Regions from separate parts of the Streptomyces sp. NBC_01092 genome, predicted to be linked through region 2. Evidence: riboswitches for the same ligand, from Rfam matches in the RefSeq annotation. Region 2 holds a riboswitch; the other holds the start of a gene.
The links. Region 2 has a riboswitch for glycine ahead of gcvT (glycine cleavage system aminomethyltransferase GcvT). Riboswitches for the same ligand answer to the same signal wherever they lie in the genome.
Positions count from the first base shown of each region.

Region 1: linked by a shared signal. The riboswitch ahead of gcvP (aminomethyl-transferring glycine dehydrogenase) and the one ahead of gcvT (glycine cleavage system aminomethyltransferase GcvT) in region 2 are both predicted to bind glycine.

Region 1 is NZ_CP108659.1:1,936,473-1,940,885, forward strand. It holds gene gcvP (aminomethyl-transferring glycine dehydrogenase) at 1-1,787, opposite strand, end outside; glycine riboswitch at 1,964-2,059, opposite strand; gene OG254_RS08515 (PRC-barrel domain-containing protein) at 2,174-2,575, shown strand; gene OG254_RS08520 (DNA polymerase IV) at 3,186-4,413, opposite strand, start outside.
Region 2 is NZ_CP108659.1:7,390,201-7,394,613, forward strand. It holds gene glyA (serine hydroxymethyltransferase) at 1-953, opposite strand, end outside; gene gcvH (glycine cleavage system protein GcvH) at 969-1,346, opposite strand; gene gcvT (glycine cleavage system aminomethyltransferase GcvT) at 1,468-2,595, opposite strand; glycine riboswitch at 2,760-2,858, opposite strand; gene OG254_RS33710 (AAA family ATPase) at 3,029-3,703, shown strand; gene OG254_RS33715 (enhanced serine sensitivity protein SseB) at 3,975-4,413, shown strand, end outside.

The sequences.
Region 1 (4,413 bases), 5.5 Mb from region 2:
CGCTGCTCGTCGCCGTTCGCCCGGTGGTACCCGCGCACGGCGAGCAGTCCGGCCAGCTCACCCTGCGATCCCGCGTTGGGCTGGAGCGACACCTTGTCGTAGCCGGTGACCTCGGCGAGACGTTCCTCCAGCTCACGGATGAGCGTCAGATAGCCCTGCGCCTGCTCGGCGGGCGCGAAGGGGTGCAGCTGCCCGAACTCCGGCCAGGTGACCGGCTCCATCTCGGTGGTCGCGTTGAGCTTCATCGTGCAGGAGCCCAGCGGGATCATGCCGCGGTCTAGCGCGTAGTCACGGTCGGCCAGCCTGCGCAGGTAGCGCAGCATCGCCGTCTCGGAGCGGTTCTGGTGGAAGACGGGGTGCGTGAGGTAGTCGTCGGTGCGCAGCAGCCCGTCCGTGAGCGCCTCCTCGGCGCTCGCGTCCAGCGCCTCGATGTCGCCCTCGACCCCGAACGCCGTCCATACGGCGCCCAGTTGGGCCCGCAGGGTGGTCTCGTCGCAGGCGATGGAGACGTGGTCGGCGTCGACGAGGTACAGGTTGACGCCGTTCTGCCGGGCGGCGGCGACGACCTCGGCGGCCTTCGCGGGTACCCGCACGGTCAGCGTGTCGAAGTAGGAACCGTGCACGACCTCGACCCCGCCGGCGGTGAGCCCCGCGGCGAGGATCGTGGCGTAGCGGTGGGTCCGCCGGGCGATGGCCCGCAGCCCGTCGGGACCGTGGTAGACGGCGTACATCCCGGCCATCACGGCGAGCAGCACCTGAGCCGTACAGATGTTGCTGGTCGCCTTCTCGCGCCGGATGTGCTGCTCACGCGTCTGGAGGGCCAGCCGGTACGCCCTGTTCCCGTCGGCGTCCACGGACACACCCACGAGCCGCCCGGGCAGGCTGCGCGCGAACTTCTCGTGTACGGCCATGAAGCCGGCGTGCGGTCCGCCGAAGCCCATCGGCACACCGAACCGCTGCGTCGTCCCGACCGCGATGTCCGCCCCGAGCTCACCGGGCGACTTCAGCAGCGTGAGCGCGAGCAGGTCGGCGGCGACGGTGACGAGGGCACCGAGCTCGTGCGCCTGGTCGATGACCGGCTTGATGTCCCGTACGACACCGGAGGCGCCCGGGTACTGCAGGAGCACGCCGGTGATGTCACGCGAGGCGATCTCGGCCGGAATGCCGTCGCTGAGGTCGGCGACCACGATCTCCACGCCGGTCGGCTCGGCACGGGTCTCGATCACGGCGATGGTCTGCGGAAGCACATCCGCGTCGACCAGGAACAGTCCCTTCTTGTTCCTGCCCATGCGCCGCGACAGGGCCATGGCCTCGGCCGCGGCGGTCCCCTCGTCGAGCAGCGAGGCACCGGAGGTCGGAAGCCCGGTGAGCTCGGCGACCATGGTCTGGAAGTTGAGAAGCGCCTCGAGCCGTCCCTGCGAGATCTCGGGCTGGTACGGGGTGTAGGCGGTGTACCAGGCCGGATTCTCCATGACGTTGCGCAGGATGACCGGCGGCGTGAAGGTGCCGTAGTACCCGAGCCCGATCATCGAGTCCAGGACCTGGTTGCGGTCGGCGAGCGATCGCAGCTCGGCCAGCACCTCGGCCTCGGTACGCGCGCCGGGAAGCTCCAGGGAGTCGGCGTTCTTGATCACATCCGGCACGGCGGCGGCGGTGAGCTCATCGAGCGAGCCGTACCCGACCTGGGCGAGCATCTTCGCCCGAGCCTCATGATCAGGACCGATATGACGCTGCTCGAAGGGAATACCCTGCTCGAGCTCGGAGAGCGGAATGCGATGGGCGGTCATTACGGAGGCCTCCTGGTCTGACACGACCTTCGAGGGGCACCACGGCACGGGTACCCCGACGGCCTCCCCCTCTGTCATCTCAACCTGAGAGCTTCACCGGGCCGCCCGAGGGCCGCCGGCTTTCACCGTCGGTGAGAGCGGAGGCCATCGACACCCGCCCTGCTTTCCAGAGTGACCTCGTCCGTGCGGTACGTGTGCCTGAGAGATTCCGGGGAGGATTTGCTCCTTCGGCGCCTCCGGTGATGTCCGGAGGACTCTCCCGCACGGGGTCAGCAGCCGCTAGTAAGACTACCAGCGAGGTCAACGCACGGACCTTCGAGTGGCCGCTCTCACCAATCTGCCTTTTCGTAGTGCTTACGGATGAGTTGCGACCAAGTGGAGGGCCCGTGCAGACCGACATCGATCCGCGCAATCTGATCGGCCGCAAGGCCTTCGACCGCAACGGCACCAAAATCGGCACCATCGACGAGGTCTACCTCGACGACGCGACCGGGGTGCCGGAGTGGGCGGCGATACGCACCGGCCTGTTCTCCCGGGACGCCTTCGTCCCCCTGGAGCCCAGCGAGCTGGTGGAGGGCACCCTCCACATCCCCTTCGACCGCGCCCTGATCAAGGACGCCCCCGACTTCGGGGTAGGCCGCCACCTCTCCCCCGAGCAAGAACTCCAGCTCTACCACCACTACGGCCTGGACGTAGCCGCCCCACCCCCACCCCCCGACCGAGACTTCGGCACCCTGGCCCCCAAAGAAACCCCAGAAGAAAACGGCCCCAAAACCCCCCACCCCTAACCGCCCGACTCAACAGCACCACACCCCGCACAGGTACAAGGCCCTGCCCAACACCGCTAGCCAGGCTCACCCGATTTCGCGGAGCTACGAGGCGCCCGACTCTCGCAGCAACCCACCCGACTCACCCACACCTGGGCCCAGCCCTGGAACGCGCCGGCCTCCCGTGGCCTACGCCGGCAGGTCCGGCCCTGCTCGGTTCCCGCAGCCGCCACGCACCCGCTTCGCGAAGCTGCGCTGCCCGACCGCCGTACTTTCAGCCCGCTCGACTCTCGTACCCGAAGCCCACTCGAAGCCGTAGTTGGGACCTGCCTACCTCCCCAGGGGCGGCGCACCCGCTCTCACAGCAGCGGCCCGCTCGACTCAGCACCCGAGACCCACCCGCCTCCCCCACCCAGCTGCGGGCAGTCGTGCCGCTGGGGCGGCACGGGTGGGCGCAGCGGCACCCCGCCAGCGCGGGGCGAGCGTCCCCACCCCCACGGCACCCCCGACGCCGGCACAGCAGGCACCAACCGCGCAACCGCTCGGCTCACCACCTTGCCCCGCACGCCCCGCCCGACTCCCCCACCCTCCGCCCCCCAAGCCAAAACCGTCCCCACCAACCCCAGCCCCCTCAGACAGCGAGCCCAGGCCCCTCAGACACCACAGATCCCCCAAGCCCCCCTGACCCCCCGGGCTCCCCACTCTCCCCAGCCCTCTCCGCCACCAGCGGCAACGGCTCCACCGCCTCCAACCCCGGATCATCCACCCGAAACGTCCGCACTCGCCCCGGCTCCGACCCAGGCGTCTCGAACCGCACGGTCACCCGCCCAAGCCCACTCCCCTGCACCCACCCATGCCCATACTCGGCATGCCGCACATCGTGCCCGGCGTGCCACCGCCGCTCACTCGGCGCCTCATCCCCCCGCGCCACCGCAGCCGCCTCCTCCTCACCGTCCTCCACCGGCCCCTCCCCCCGCTCCCCCGCCGCCTGAGCGAACAGATCCTCCTGCGTGTAGTCGGCCAGCCCGGTGACCCCGACCCCCAGCAGCCGCACCCCACCCGTCGTATCCACGGAATCCAGCAACCGCGCAGCAGCCTCCCGGACCACAGCCGGATCATCCGTCGGCCCCCGCAACGTCTCGGACCGCGTCAAGGTCGAAAAGTCATACCGCCGCACCTTCAGCACGATGGTCCGCCCCGACAACCCGGCCCCCCGCAACCGCCGTACACACCGATCGGCCAGCCGCTGAACCTCCACCCCCACCCGAACCCGGTCATGAATGTCCACGTCATACGTGTCCTCGACGGACACCGACTTGGCCTCCCGCTCGGCCACGACGGGCCGCTCGTCATGCGCCAACGCCATCGCGTACAGCGCATGCCCATGCGCCTTCCCCAGCATCCGTACGAGCTCGTCCTCACCCGCCTCAGCGATCTCCTCGACCGTATGGATCCCGGCCCGCCGCAGATGGTCCCCGGTCGCCGGCCCCACCCCCGGCAACGTCCGCACCGACATCGGCCCCAGCAACGCCCGCTCGGTCCCCGGCTCGATCAGCACCAGCCCATCGGGCTTGGCCTGCTCCGAGGCGATCTTCGCGAGCATCTTGGACGCGGCCAGCCCCACCGACCCGGCGAGCCCGCTGGCGGCCCGTATGTCGGCGCGCAGCTTCGCGCCCACCAGCCGCGCCGACGCCTCGTCCCAGGCCGCTTCCCCGGCCTCCAGATCCACGAACGCCTCATCCAGGCTCAACGGCTCCACCAGCGGCGACAGCTCCCGCAGCAGCCTCATCACCAGCTCGCTGATGTCGCGGTAGATCCCGAAGCGCGGCACGAGATACGCGGCGTTGGGCGCCAGCCGA
Region 2 (4,413 bases):
GCCGCACGGGCGTCGGCGGCCGTCAGCCGCTCCGCCAGGATGCGGGCGCCCTCGACCGTGCGCTGCTGACGCTCCTTGAACGCCTGCGAAGCGGCCACCTTGAACGAGACCGCCTTGGCCGCGATCACGTGCTCCAGCGGGCCGCCCTGGAAGCCGGGGAAGACGGAGGAGTTCAGCTTCTTCGCGAACTCCTTGCTGCGGGCCAGGATGATGCCGCCGCGCGGGCCGCCCAGCGTCTTGTGGGTGGTGGAGGTCACCACGTCCGCGTGCGGCACCGGGTTGGGGTGCAGGCCGGCCGCGACCAGGCCCGCGAAGTGCGCCATGTCGACCCACAGGTACGCGCCGACCTCGTCGGCGATCCGCCGGAACGCGGCGAAGTCCAGCTGCCGCGGATACGCCGACCAGCCGGCGATGATCACCTTCGGGCGGTGCTCCTTGGCCAGGCGCTCCACCTCGGCCATGTCGACAAGACCGGTCTCGGTCTCCACGTGGTAGGCGACCACGTTGAACTGCTTGCCGGAGAAGTTCAGCCGCATGCCGTGGGTGAGGTGGCCGCCGTGCGCCAGGTCCAGGCCCAGGATCGTGTCGCCGGGCTGGGCCAGCGCGAACAGCGCGGCCTGGTTGGCGGAGGCGCCCGAGTGCGGCTGCACGTTGGCGTACTCGGCGCCGAACAGCTCCTTGACCCGGTCGATGGCGATCTGCTCGGCGACGTCGACGTGCTCGCAGCCGCCGTAGTAGCGCCGGCCCGGATAGCCCTCGGCGTACTTGTTCGTCAGGACCGAACCCTGCGCCTCCATCACCGCGACCGGAGCGAAGTTCTCCGACGCGATCATCTCCAGGGTGGACTGCTGACGCTCCAGCTCGGCGTCCAGCGCGGCCGCGACCGCCGGGTCCAGCTCGTGCAGGGGCGCGTTCAGAAGCGACTTGTCAGACGTGTAAGACGTGTCAGACATAAGGGATACGGCTCCTCAGCCGGCGGTGTGGGCGGCGTACTCGTCGGCGGAGAGCAGGTCGTCCGGCTCCTGGGTGAGGCGGACCTTGAACAGCCAGCCACCCTCGAAGGGGGCGGAGTTCACCAGGGCCGGGTCGTTCACCACGTCCTCGTTGATCTCGGTGACCTCGCCGCTGACCGGGGAGTACAGGTCGGACACCGACTTGGTCGACTCCAGCTCGCCGCAGGTGTCACCCGCGGCCACGGTCGAGCCGACCTCGGGGAGCTGGGCGTAGACGACGTCACCGAGCGCGTTGGCCGCGAACTCCGTGATGCCGACCGTCGCGACGCCGTCCTCGGCGGTCGACAGCCACTCGTGCTCCTTGCTGTAGCGCAGCTGCTGGGGGTTGCTCATGGCCTGAATTCTCCTGTACGCGCGGGAGTGGTGGTGAATGGGGGACTGCTGGATACGTGGGTGATCAGCGGAAATGTGCGCAGGGTCACGCACGTACCGCTGTCAGTCTCTTCGCGTGGCGCTACTTCTGCCGCTTGTAGAACGGCAGCGCCACGACCTCGTACGGCTCGTGGCTGCCGCGGATGTCCACGCCGACGCCGGCCGTGCCCGGCGCCGAGTGCGCGGCGTCGACGTACGCCATGGCGATGGGCTTGCCCAGGGTGGGGGAGGGCGCACCGGAGGTGACCTCGCCGATGACCTCGCCGCCGGCGACGACCGGGTACCCGGCGCGCGGGACCCGACGCCCCTCGGCGACCAGGCCGACCAGGACGCGCGGCGGGTTCTGCGAGGCGCGGGCGGCGGCCTCGGTCAGCGCCTCGCGCCCGACGAAGTCGCCTTCCTTCTCGAACTTCACCACCCGGCCCAGCCCGGCGTCGAAGGGAGTGAGAGAGGTCGTCAGCTCGTTGCCGTACAGCGGCATGCCCGCCTCCAGGCGCAGCGTGTCCCGGCAGGACAGCCCGCAGGGGACCAGGCCGGCGCCCTCGCCGGCCTTGGTCAGCGCCTGCCACAGCTCGACGGCGTGCTCCGGCTTCACGAACAGCTCGAAGCCGTCCTCGCCGGTGTAGCCCGTGCGGGCGATGAGCGCGGGGACGCCGGCGACGGTGCCGGGCAGGCCGGCGTAGTACTTCAGGCCATCGAGGTCGGCGTCCGTGAGTGACTTCAGGATGCCGGGGGACTCGGGTCCCTGGACGGCGAGCAGCGCGTAGGCGTCGCGGTCGTCGCGGACCTCGGCGTCGAAGCCGGCGGATCGTTCCACCAGGGCGTCGAGCACCACCTGGGCGTTGGAGGCGTTGGCGACGACCATGTACTCGGTCTCGGAGAGCCGGTACACGATCAGGTCGTCCAGGATGCCGCCGTCGGCCTGGCAGATCATGGTGTAGCGGGCGCGGCCGACGCCGACGGAGGCGATGTTGCCGACCAGGGCGTGGTTCAGCAGAGCGGCCGCAGCGGGACCGGTCACGGTGATCTCGCCCATGTGCGAGAGGTCGAAGAGGCCGGCCTTGGTGCGTACGGCGTTGTGCTCGTCGCGCTCGGAGGCGTAGCGCAGGGGCATGTCCCAGCCGGCGAAGTCGGTCATCGTCGCGCCGAGCGAGCGATGCAGGGCATCGAGCGCGGTACGGCGCTTCTCGGAGGGGTCAGTGCTGCTCATCGGTCGGTTGTCTCCCAAGGCATGACGGGCGAGGTCGTTCCTCCCCATCTGTCATCGGAACCTGAGAGGTTCGCCGCGACCGCCACGGGGACGATCATGGTTTGCACCTTGGGTGGAGCCACGCCCGTCCGAGGACAAGGAAGCGGCCCGCTTTTCAGATGTGCCTCGCCCGCGCGGTAACGGGGCCTGAGAGATTCAAGGGAGGGACTTGCTCCTTCGGCGCCCCAGCGGTGGACTGCTGGGGACTCTCCCGCGCGGATTCAAGCGGCCGGTATGCAGTTGGCGCGGCCATCATTGCATGCCAGGCTCGTCCGCGGCAGGGCCATGTCTGTAACCGGCTTGTGGCAGGAAGCGAACGAAAATACGAGAGATCCTCTATTACCTTCTCTTTACGCTCAGTGGGGATGGGGACTCCTGACCCCGGAGGAGGACGATGACGGTGAACCGCACCACGGCGTACGCCACGACCTCGGGACTCGCGCTGCCCAAGCAGCCCGCGGCCCCCGCTGTCGAAGGCCACGCCCCGTGCCCCGCGCCCGTGGTCCGCGATCTGCGCGAGCGCTCCGGCCACAGCCCGCATGCGCTGCTCTTCGGCCCCAAGGACCTCGTCGTGATCACCGGCCTGCCCGGCAGCGGCAAGTCCACGCTGATGAAGCGGACCGTGAAGGGCCTGCGCATCGACTCCCAGGACACCCGGGACCGCTGGGACGCCCGCATGCCCGGCGTCCTCCCCTACGCCGTCTACCGCCCCCTGGTCCGCCTCGCCCACTACGCGGGACTGCGCCGCGCGCTGCGCTCCGGCAAGGGCGTCGTCGTGCACGACTGCGGTACGCAGGCCTGGGTGCGCGCCTGGCTGGCCCGCGAGGCCCGGCGCCGCGGCGGCACCCTGCATCTGCTGCTGCTCGACGTGACGCCGACCGCCGCCCTGGAGGGCCAGCGCGAGCGCGGCCGAGGCGTCTCGCGGTACGCCTTCCTGCGCCACCGCACGGCGGCGTCCCGGCTGCTGCGCGCGGCGGCGAAGGGCGATCTGCCCCAGGGCTGCGGCTCGGCGGTGCTGATCGACCGGGACGCGGCGGACGCCCTGCGCCGGATCGGCTTCGCCGGCTGACTGCTGGACAGGGACTTCTCGCCCCGGCCCAGCAGCGTTGGCGGTCGAGCCCGGCGAAGGCGACCTGGAGCAGCCCGGCGAGCTGCCCTTCGGGGCGGCATGCCGGCCGATGAAGATCGAGCCCGGCGGCGTGCCCCCTGACCACCCGGAGCCGGGGCGGGTGCGGGCCGGACCGGCCGTCTGTGGGGCCGACCGCCCGTATACCGGTGCCGGGGGGACACCCGATAGCCTTTTGAGCCACAGACGTGGTTCACAGCAGGCGGTCACACAGATGGACTTCGCAGCGGATCTCCCCGCGGACTTCCCGGCACACCCACACCCCCATCCGCACGGCGGATGGCCCGGCAACGAACTGGAGGAGGTGCTCTCGGCCTCCCTCGGCATCCCCTCGGCCGGCGGCCGGATCATCGAGGTGCTGGGCCGCAGCTTCGTCTGGGTGCCCCTGCCGGGCGGCGGCGGCCCGCACAGCGGCCCGCTGGACCTGCCCACGGTGGAGATCGAGGGCCAGGCCTACGTCCCGGTGTTCAGCTCCGAGGAGCAGTTCCGCCAGGTCGTCGGCGCCCACATGTCGTACACCATCGCCCCCGCCGTGGAGTTCGCCCGCGGTCTGCCCCCGCAGGTGGGCATCGCCGTGAACCCGGGCGGTGTGGTCGGCGTCCCGCTGCCCCCGGCGGCGGTCGCCGACCTGTGCCGAGTGGGCCGCACCCCGC